Regions from separate parts of the Methylotenera sp. N17 genome, predicted to be linked through region 3. Evidence: predicted binding sites of a transcription regulator. Region 3 holds the regulator's gene; each other region holds the start of a gene.
The links. Region 3 encodes sigma-54, which starts transcription at its own class of promoters, with help from an activator protein. Its sites were predicted from a motif close to TGGCACNNTTCCTGCT; they were not measured.
Positions count from the first base shown of each region.

Region 1 (2,277 bases), 1.2 Mb from region 3:
CATCACATAGCTAATCAGCAATGCCCCTACTGCACCCGCTGCACCTGCCATGTGCGTGTTCAATAAAATATGCCCAAGATTTGTGCCTGCCGTGAGTGTACTGCCCCCATTAAAACCAAACCAGCCAAACCACAACAAGAAGCCACCAATCGTGACATAGCCCAAATTATGGCCTGGCAAATCCCGCACCTCTCCATTGGCACCAAAGCGTCCTAAGCGCGGGCCAAGCAACATAATCGCAGCCAATGCACACCAACCACCCACAGAATGCACAACAGTGGAGCCTGCAAAATCAATGAACCCCATTTGTTTTAACCAGCCATGATCATTCCATGCCCAGCCGCCATAAATAGGGTAGATCAGCGCGGACATACCACATGTGCCAATCAAATACGCCACATAATTAGTACGCTCTGCCATGGCACCACTTACAATCGTAGCGGCCGTAGCGGCAAACATTATCTGAAAAAACAATAAGTTAAAGTCCCAATCCGGGGCTCTGGCCAAACCAAATAAATCTGTGCCAACCCAACCTGTGGGGCTGCTGCCAAACATCAGACCATACCCCACCAGCCAAAATAGTAATGAGCCTACACACAAATCCATGTAGTTTTTCATCATCACATTCACCGTATTTTTTGCGCGCGCCATACCGGATTCCAGCAACGCAAATCCGGCCTGCATCAAAAATACCATGGCCCCTGCAATCACCACCCATAGGGTATGAATCACTTTGGCATCCACGGTTTCAGCAACGCTCATCAGAGGAAACAACACACAAACCGCACTTAGCATCAGGGCTAATTTTTTAGATAATGGCATAGGCTCTTCTCAAGATGTATTCATGATTGAAATATCAATCTGCTACAGCAATAAGCGCGCCAACTATCAGCGCACTAGCCACATGGGCGGCCATATGACAAACCAAAACAGTTCACGTATGATGGCTTTGCAATTTTCTATGACAACAAGAGAGGAAGAAGCATATGAACGGAATCATCCAGTTAATAGGTAGAGTGATGTTGGCATTGATTTTTATACTCGCCGGCGTCGGCAAGATTTCAGACCCGGCAGGCACCGCCGGTTATATGCAAGCCATGGGTGTGCCAACCGTGTTGTTATGGCCGACTATCGCGCTAGAACTGCTGGGCGGCTTGGCGATTGCTGTTGGCTTTAAAACCAAATACGCAGCGTTTGCGTTAGCTGGATTCTCGGTAATCGCTGCCGTTATTTTCCACAGCAATTTCGGCGATCAAATACAAACCGTCTTGTTCTTGAAAAATATTGCCATGGCCGGTGGCTTGCTACTGCTAGCAGTGAGTGGAAAAACAGCCTACAGCATAGATAAGTAGCAATACGTTAATCTAACTGACAGTAAGCAAAAGGCGATGCACCTGCATCGCCTTTTTTACACCCCGCTTGTATTAAGCATCTTTGAGCGTAAACAGCGCAATAGACTCCACATGTGCAGTGTGGGGGAACATATTGATAACCCCTGCCGCAGCCAAGGTATAACCCTTTTCATTGACTAGCACACCTGCATCGCGCGCCAGTGTGGCCGGATTACATGACACATAGACAATACGCTTAGGTGCATTGTCAGCCGTGATTGCTTTGACCAACTCAAACGCACCATCGCGCGGTGGATCCACCAGCCATTTATCAAAACGGCCTAGCTCGGTCAAACTAGCTTCGGTCATTTTGAATAAATCAGCCACGCCAAACTTCACATATTTAATTTGATTTAACTGTGCACTCTCGTTAGCACGCTCAACCAAATTAGCCAACCCTTCCAAGCCCAATACCTGTGCACCACTACGCGCAATGGGCAAGGTAAAATTGCCAATACCACAGAAGAAATCTGCGATTTTTTCATCGGCCTGTGGTGATAACAACTGCACAGCGCGACGTATCATCACTTGGTTGATTTGCGGGTTGACCTGCGTAAATTCGTTAGGCTTAAACGGATAAGTCAGGCCAAACTCTGGCAGACTATATTGCAGCTGTGCACCAAAGCCATTGCTTGCATGCGCCTCTAATTGAGTCGCATTAGGATAAAATGGCATGATGGTGTCCGGGCCTTTGGTTTGCGTCCACATCTGCACTTGGTGCGTATCTGCAAAAACCTTTAGCAGTTGCTCATCTTCACTGGTTAAGCCAGCCATAATGCGGAAAATCAGCACGATGACGGGATGATGATTGATGGCTTCACCCACCGCCAACTCAATTTGTGGCAATTTATCGCGTAAGCTCAATTGCAATATCATCTCCTGCAAA
Region 1 covers NZ_JUGE01000001.1:1,473,853-1,476,129, forward strand. Annotated here, with positions in the region: gene FG11_RS07115 (ammonium transporter) at 1-822, opposite strand, end outside; gene FG11_RS07120 (DoxX family protein) at 987-1,352, shown strand; gene rlmD (23S rRNA (uracil(1939)-C(5))-methyltransferase RlmD) at 1,425-2,277, opposite strand, start outside.
Region 1: a site for sigma-54 is predicted at 869-884, ahead of FG11_RS07115 (ammonium transporter). Genes of this name have one in related genera too.

Region 2 (2,277 bases), 2.6 Mb from region 3:
TGCTGCATGCAACTCACCGTTGACTACTTTGTCGCGAATACCTGCCCATGACGCTTCTTTGGAAGGCAGAATTTTGATGCCGTATTTTTTATCAAAGCCCATTTCAGCAGCAACCACAATCGGTGCGCAATCTGTCAGTGGAATAAAACCGATTTTGACTTCTTTTAATTCTGGCTCATCGCTACCTGCTGCCCATGCATTGGTGCTGACTGAAGGTGGAACAATATTCATCATCGCGGCTGCTCCTAGTGTCCCTGCTACAGCATGTTTAAAAAAGTTACGGCGGCTAGCATTGATGCCGGATTCAGCCGTATTGGTTGGCAAGGGGTCACTCAACGGTGTGTTATCCAACTCTGAATTACGCATTAAAACTCCTTCATTCACATAAAAAATAAACAATAAAAAAGGCGTCTACCGGGCAAGATAAATCTTGCTGGTAAGACGCCTTTGTCTTTAATTTACTGCAACAGAACTACCGACTTTGGTACTCTGTTTTAACTAGCAACGTTCCGCCGTTGGAGGCTGCTATGGGTTGTCTCTAATACTAACTGTTAGTGTGTACTGACTACACAATCAACATTTTTGCTGCTTCAATCAACTGGTTAGATAAATCCGCCAGCTTCATATTTCGTTTCATTGCCATCTCACGCAACATCGCGTAAGCATCTTCTTCATCCAAATTACGTTGACGCATCAAAATGCCTTTTGCCCGCTCTACCAATTTGCGCTCTTCAAGCTTCAAATTGGCGACACTCAACTCTTCTTTAAGCTGCTTTGTTTCTTCAAACCTGGCAACTGCTGCATCAATCACTGGCGTTAACCTTTCACTCGGAATCGTTCCTACTACGTAAGCACATACACCTGCTTGCGTTGCGGCTTTAATCTTTTGTTTGTCACCATCATGCGTAAACATGACCACCGGTCTGGGGTTGTGTTGCGACAACACACAAATGTTTTCTAGCGTATCTCGGTTGGGCGACTCGGTATCGATAATGACAATATCGGGTGACATTTCACAACACACATCATGTAGGTTTACTCCATCCTCCACATGTGCAATCACATCAAACCCATTTTCTATCAATGATTGCTTCAATGGTTTGCTACGCGATAAATCATTGTCCACAATCAATACCTTTAACATGGTTGAGCTTTAGCAAAGGTTGTGCCAATAAATTAAGTATTTTTAACTGTTTGATTTTAAATGACTTGTTTAATGATGTTAAGGGGCGTTATTCAGTTTTATGAAATTCATTCCTGCACAATCGCGGTGCGTGTGCACCAAATCTATCATATGTAAACCTGCAATTTCCTGAGTTTGAATGTTCAAGCAGTCACTTAACGCAGGCAAAGGTATAGTTGTCAGCCAGCGAAACACAGCATGTGATGTTTGCGTTCTATCAGCAGTGTTCATCTTTGGTATGTCGTGATTTATACTGTGATGCTTATTCATACATCATTAAAAGTGCATCATGTCGATCAATAAAAAAATCATGTGGGGGTTGGTGGCAGTGTTGGGTGCTTATGCCATGAGCACCATTGCTACATATCGTGGTGAAACCATTAATGCGTTGTGGTTGATAACCGCTGCTTTGTGTATCTATGCCATTGCTTATCGTTTTTATGCCGCATGGATTGCCGCCAAAGTACTGGTAATCGATGAAACACGTGCCACACCTGCAGAGCGTCTGGATAATGGGCGTGATTTTATTCCTACGAATAAGTGGATTGTGTTCGGACATCACTTCGCCGCCATTGCTGGCCCCGGCCCATTGGTAGGCCCCACTTTAGCGGCACAGTTTGGTTACTTACCGGGTACGTTGTGGATTTTAGTAGGCGCGGTATTGGGTGGTGCAGTGCAGGATATGGTGACCTTGTTTCTCTCCATGCGTCGCAATGGTCGTAGCTTAGGCCAAATGGCACGTGATGAGATTGGTGTGGTAGGAGGCTCTGCCGCGCTGGTAGGCACATTTATGATCATGATCATTTTGATTGCCGTGTTGGGCTTGGTGGTGGTCAATGCCATGAAACATAGCCCGTGGGCAACGTCTACCGTGGCGGCAACGATCCCCATTGCCATGCTGGTAGGTGTGTATATGCGTCATATCCGTCCGGGACGCGTGCTTGAGGCATCCGCCATTGGTGTTGCGCTGCTGTTGTTTTCTGTACTCGCAGGTGGCTGGGTCGATCATCATGAGACGCTGCGGGTGTGGTTTGATCATGATGGCTTGCCATTGGCCTACGCCATTATTGTGTACGGCTTTGCTGCCGCGGTAT
Region 2 covers NZ_JUGE01000001.1:104,649-106,925, forward strand. Annotated here, with positions in the region: gene FG11_RS00610 (CmpA/NrtA family ABC transporter substrate-binding protein) at 1-366, opposite strand, end outside; gene FG11_RS00615 (ANTAR domain-containing response regulator) at 566-1,144, opposite strand; gene FG11_RS00625 (carbon starvation CstA family protein) at 1,473-2,277, shown strand, end outside.
Region 2: a site for sigma-54 is predicted at 1,156-1,171, ahead of FG11_RS00615 (ANTAR domain-containing response regulator). Genes of this name have one in related genera too.

Region 3 (2,277 bases):
TACATCAATCACATGATCGAAGTGATTGCTGATTCGCGTGAGTTTACTTTGCACGTACTCACGTAACGCAGGTGTAATTTCTAAGTGATGCCCAGTTAATTGTAAATTCATGACTTGCTCCTTTTTGAAATTGCTCCAAGAAGAAAAAGCATCTCGGAACAATTTCAGTTTACTACTTTGGCGTTGGCTTGCAACTATCCAATTGCACTATTCGGTAAGAAAATTTCCTGTATGGGAATTTAGTTGAGGGAAACTTGCGCTAAATCAAATCGTTAGCGTGACCCTACAGTGATTTCCTCAAATTTGCAGGCGGGATATTGAGCGATTCACGATATTTGGCAATGGTACGGCGTGCCACCACAATGCCTTGGTTGGCCAGCGTATCCGTAATTTGATTGTCGGAAAGCGGTTTTCTGGGGTTTTCTTCGGCCACCATTTGTTTAATCAACGCACGAATCGCAGTGGCAGAACACGTGCCGCCCACATCAGTCGCTACCGAGCTACCAAAGAAATATTTAAGCTCATATACACCACGTGGAGTGAGCATATACTTATGCGTAGTCACGCGTGAAATGGTGGATTCATGCAATTCTAACTCTTCTGCAATCTCGCGCAGCACCAATGGGCGCATGGCAATATCCCCATGCTCAAAAAAGTTACGTTGCCTATCTACAATGGCTTGCGAAACGCGCAAAATAGTAGAGAAGCGCTGCTGAATGTTTTTAATCATCCATTTGGCTTCTTGCATTTGGCTCTGTAAATATTGCCCGGAATTTTCGCGGTTGCGTTTTAAAATATCCGCATATAGTTGGTTAATACGTAATTTTGGAATAACGCCATCATTCAGTGTGGCGACCCAAATGCCTTTGATCTTCTTCACAATCACATCATGTTGAATGTAATGATCGTGCGACAAAGTGACAAATTGGCTACCCGGTTTTGGGTTTTGTTGTTTGATAAGCGTCTGCGCGCCTTTCAAGGTGGCTTCATCGCAGCTAAGCAGTTTGCGCAGCTTGCCAAAATCTTTGTTAGCCAATACCGGTAAATGGTCTTGAATAATGGCGATGGCTTGTTTCAGGTAGGGCGTGTCTGTATCTAGTGCATTGAGTTGCAAATACAGGCACTCTTGCAAGTTACGTGCGCCTACGCCAATTGGATCCAGATTTTGAATCAGCTTGAGTACAGTTTCAAGCTCAAGCATATCAATTTCAAGCTCGAGCGGCAGGCTATCTGCCAGCTCATCTAACGACTGCTCAAAGTAACCATCATCATTGATACAATCAATCATAATAGAGACCAGCGTTTGGTCACGTTCAGACAGCGGTACTAATTTCAGTTGACCCACAAGGTGATCGCGCAGGCTGATGCTAACGGTGTCTTGTCTGGTAAAGTCGCCGTCATCATCGTCCGAATTGTTTTGGCGTCCACCTTCATCCCAGTTGCTAGTGCTGCCGTACTCATCAAACTCATCTTCAAACTCAGGTGCTGAGAACTCTTCTGAAGTGGGCGCTAACTCATCGTCACGTTCAGCCGTGCTCTCAGCAGGCGCGCTAATTTCAGAGGTAGTGGCGTTATCAAATACATTGGCATCTGGCTCTTGCTCAGAAGCTTCGCTAGAGGCCTGGCTGTTATCAGTGCTGGGGGCTTCTGCACTGCCGCCACCATCGTCATCACCATCGACTAACTCCAACAATGGGTTGTCTTGTAAGATGGTTTCTAGCTCTTGGTTGAGCTCCAGTGTAGACAGCTGCAATAACCGGATGGATTGTTGCAACTGCGGGGTGAGCGCTAAGTTTTGAGAGATGCGGAGTTGTAAGTTTTGTTTCATAGCATTCAAAGTGGTTAAAGTCTAAAGTCCCGGCCTAAATACACTTCGCGTACGGCTTCATCTTTTACAATTTCATCTGGGCTACCTGAGGCAAATACAGTCCCATCGTTCACAATATAGGCACGATCACAAATGCCTAAAGTCTCACGCACATTGTGGTCTGTAATGAGAATGCCAATATTTTTACTGCTTAAAAAGCGGATAATTTTCTGAATATCCAGTACCGCAATCGGGTCAATCCCGGCAAATGGTTCATCTAACAAAATAAAGCTTGGGTTGGTGGCTAGGCAACGTGCAATTTCTACACGTCTGCGTTCACCGCCAGACAAGCTGACGGCCATACTGTTGCGAATATGCACAATATGCAGTTCTTGCAATAGAGATTCTAATTGTGCCTCGCGCTCTTCTTCCGTCAGGTCTTGCAACTCAAGCACCGCCATGATGTTCTC
Region 3 covers NZ_JUGE01000001.1:2,719,270-2,721,546, forward strand. Annotated here, with positions in the region: gene hpf (ribosome hibernation-promoting factor, HPF/YfiA family) at 1-111, opposite strand, end outside; gene FG11_RS12990 (RNA polymerase factor sigma-54) at 284-1,828, opposite strand; gene lptB (LPS export ABC transporter ATP-binding protein) at 1,843-2,277, opposite strand, start outside.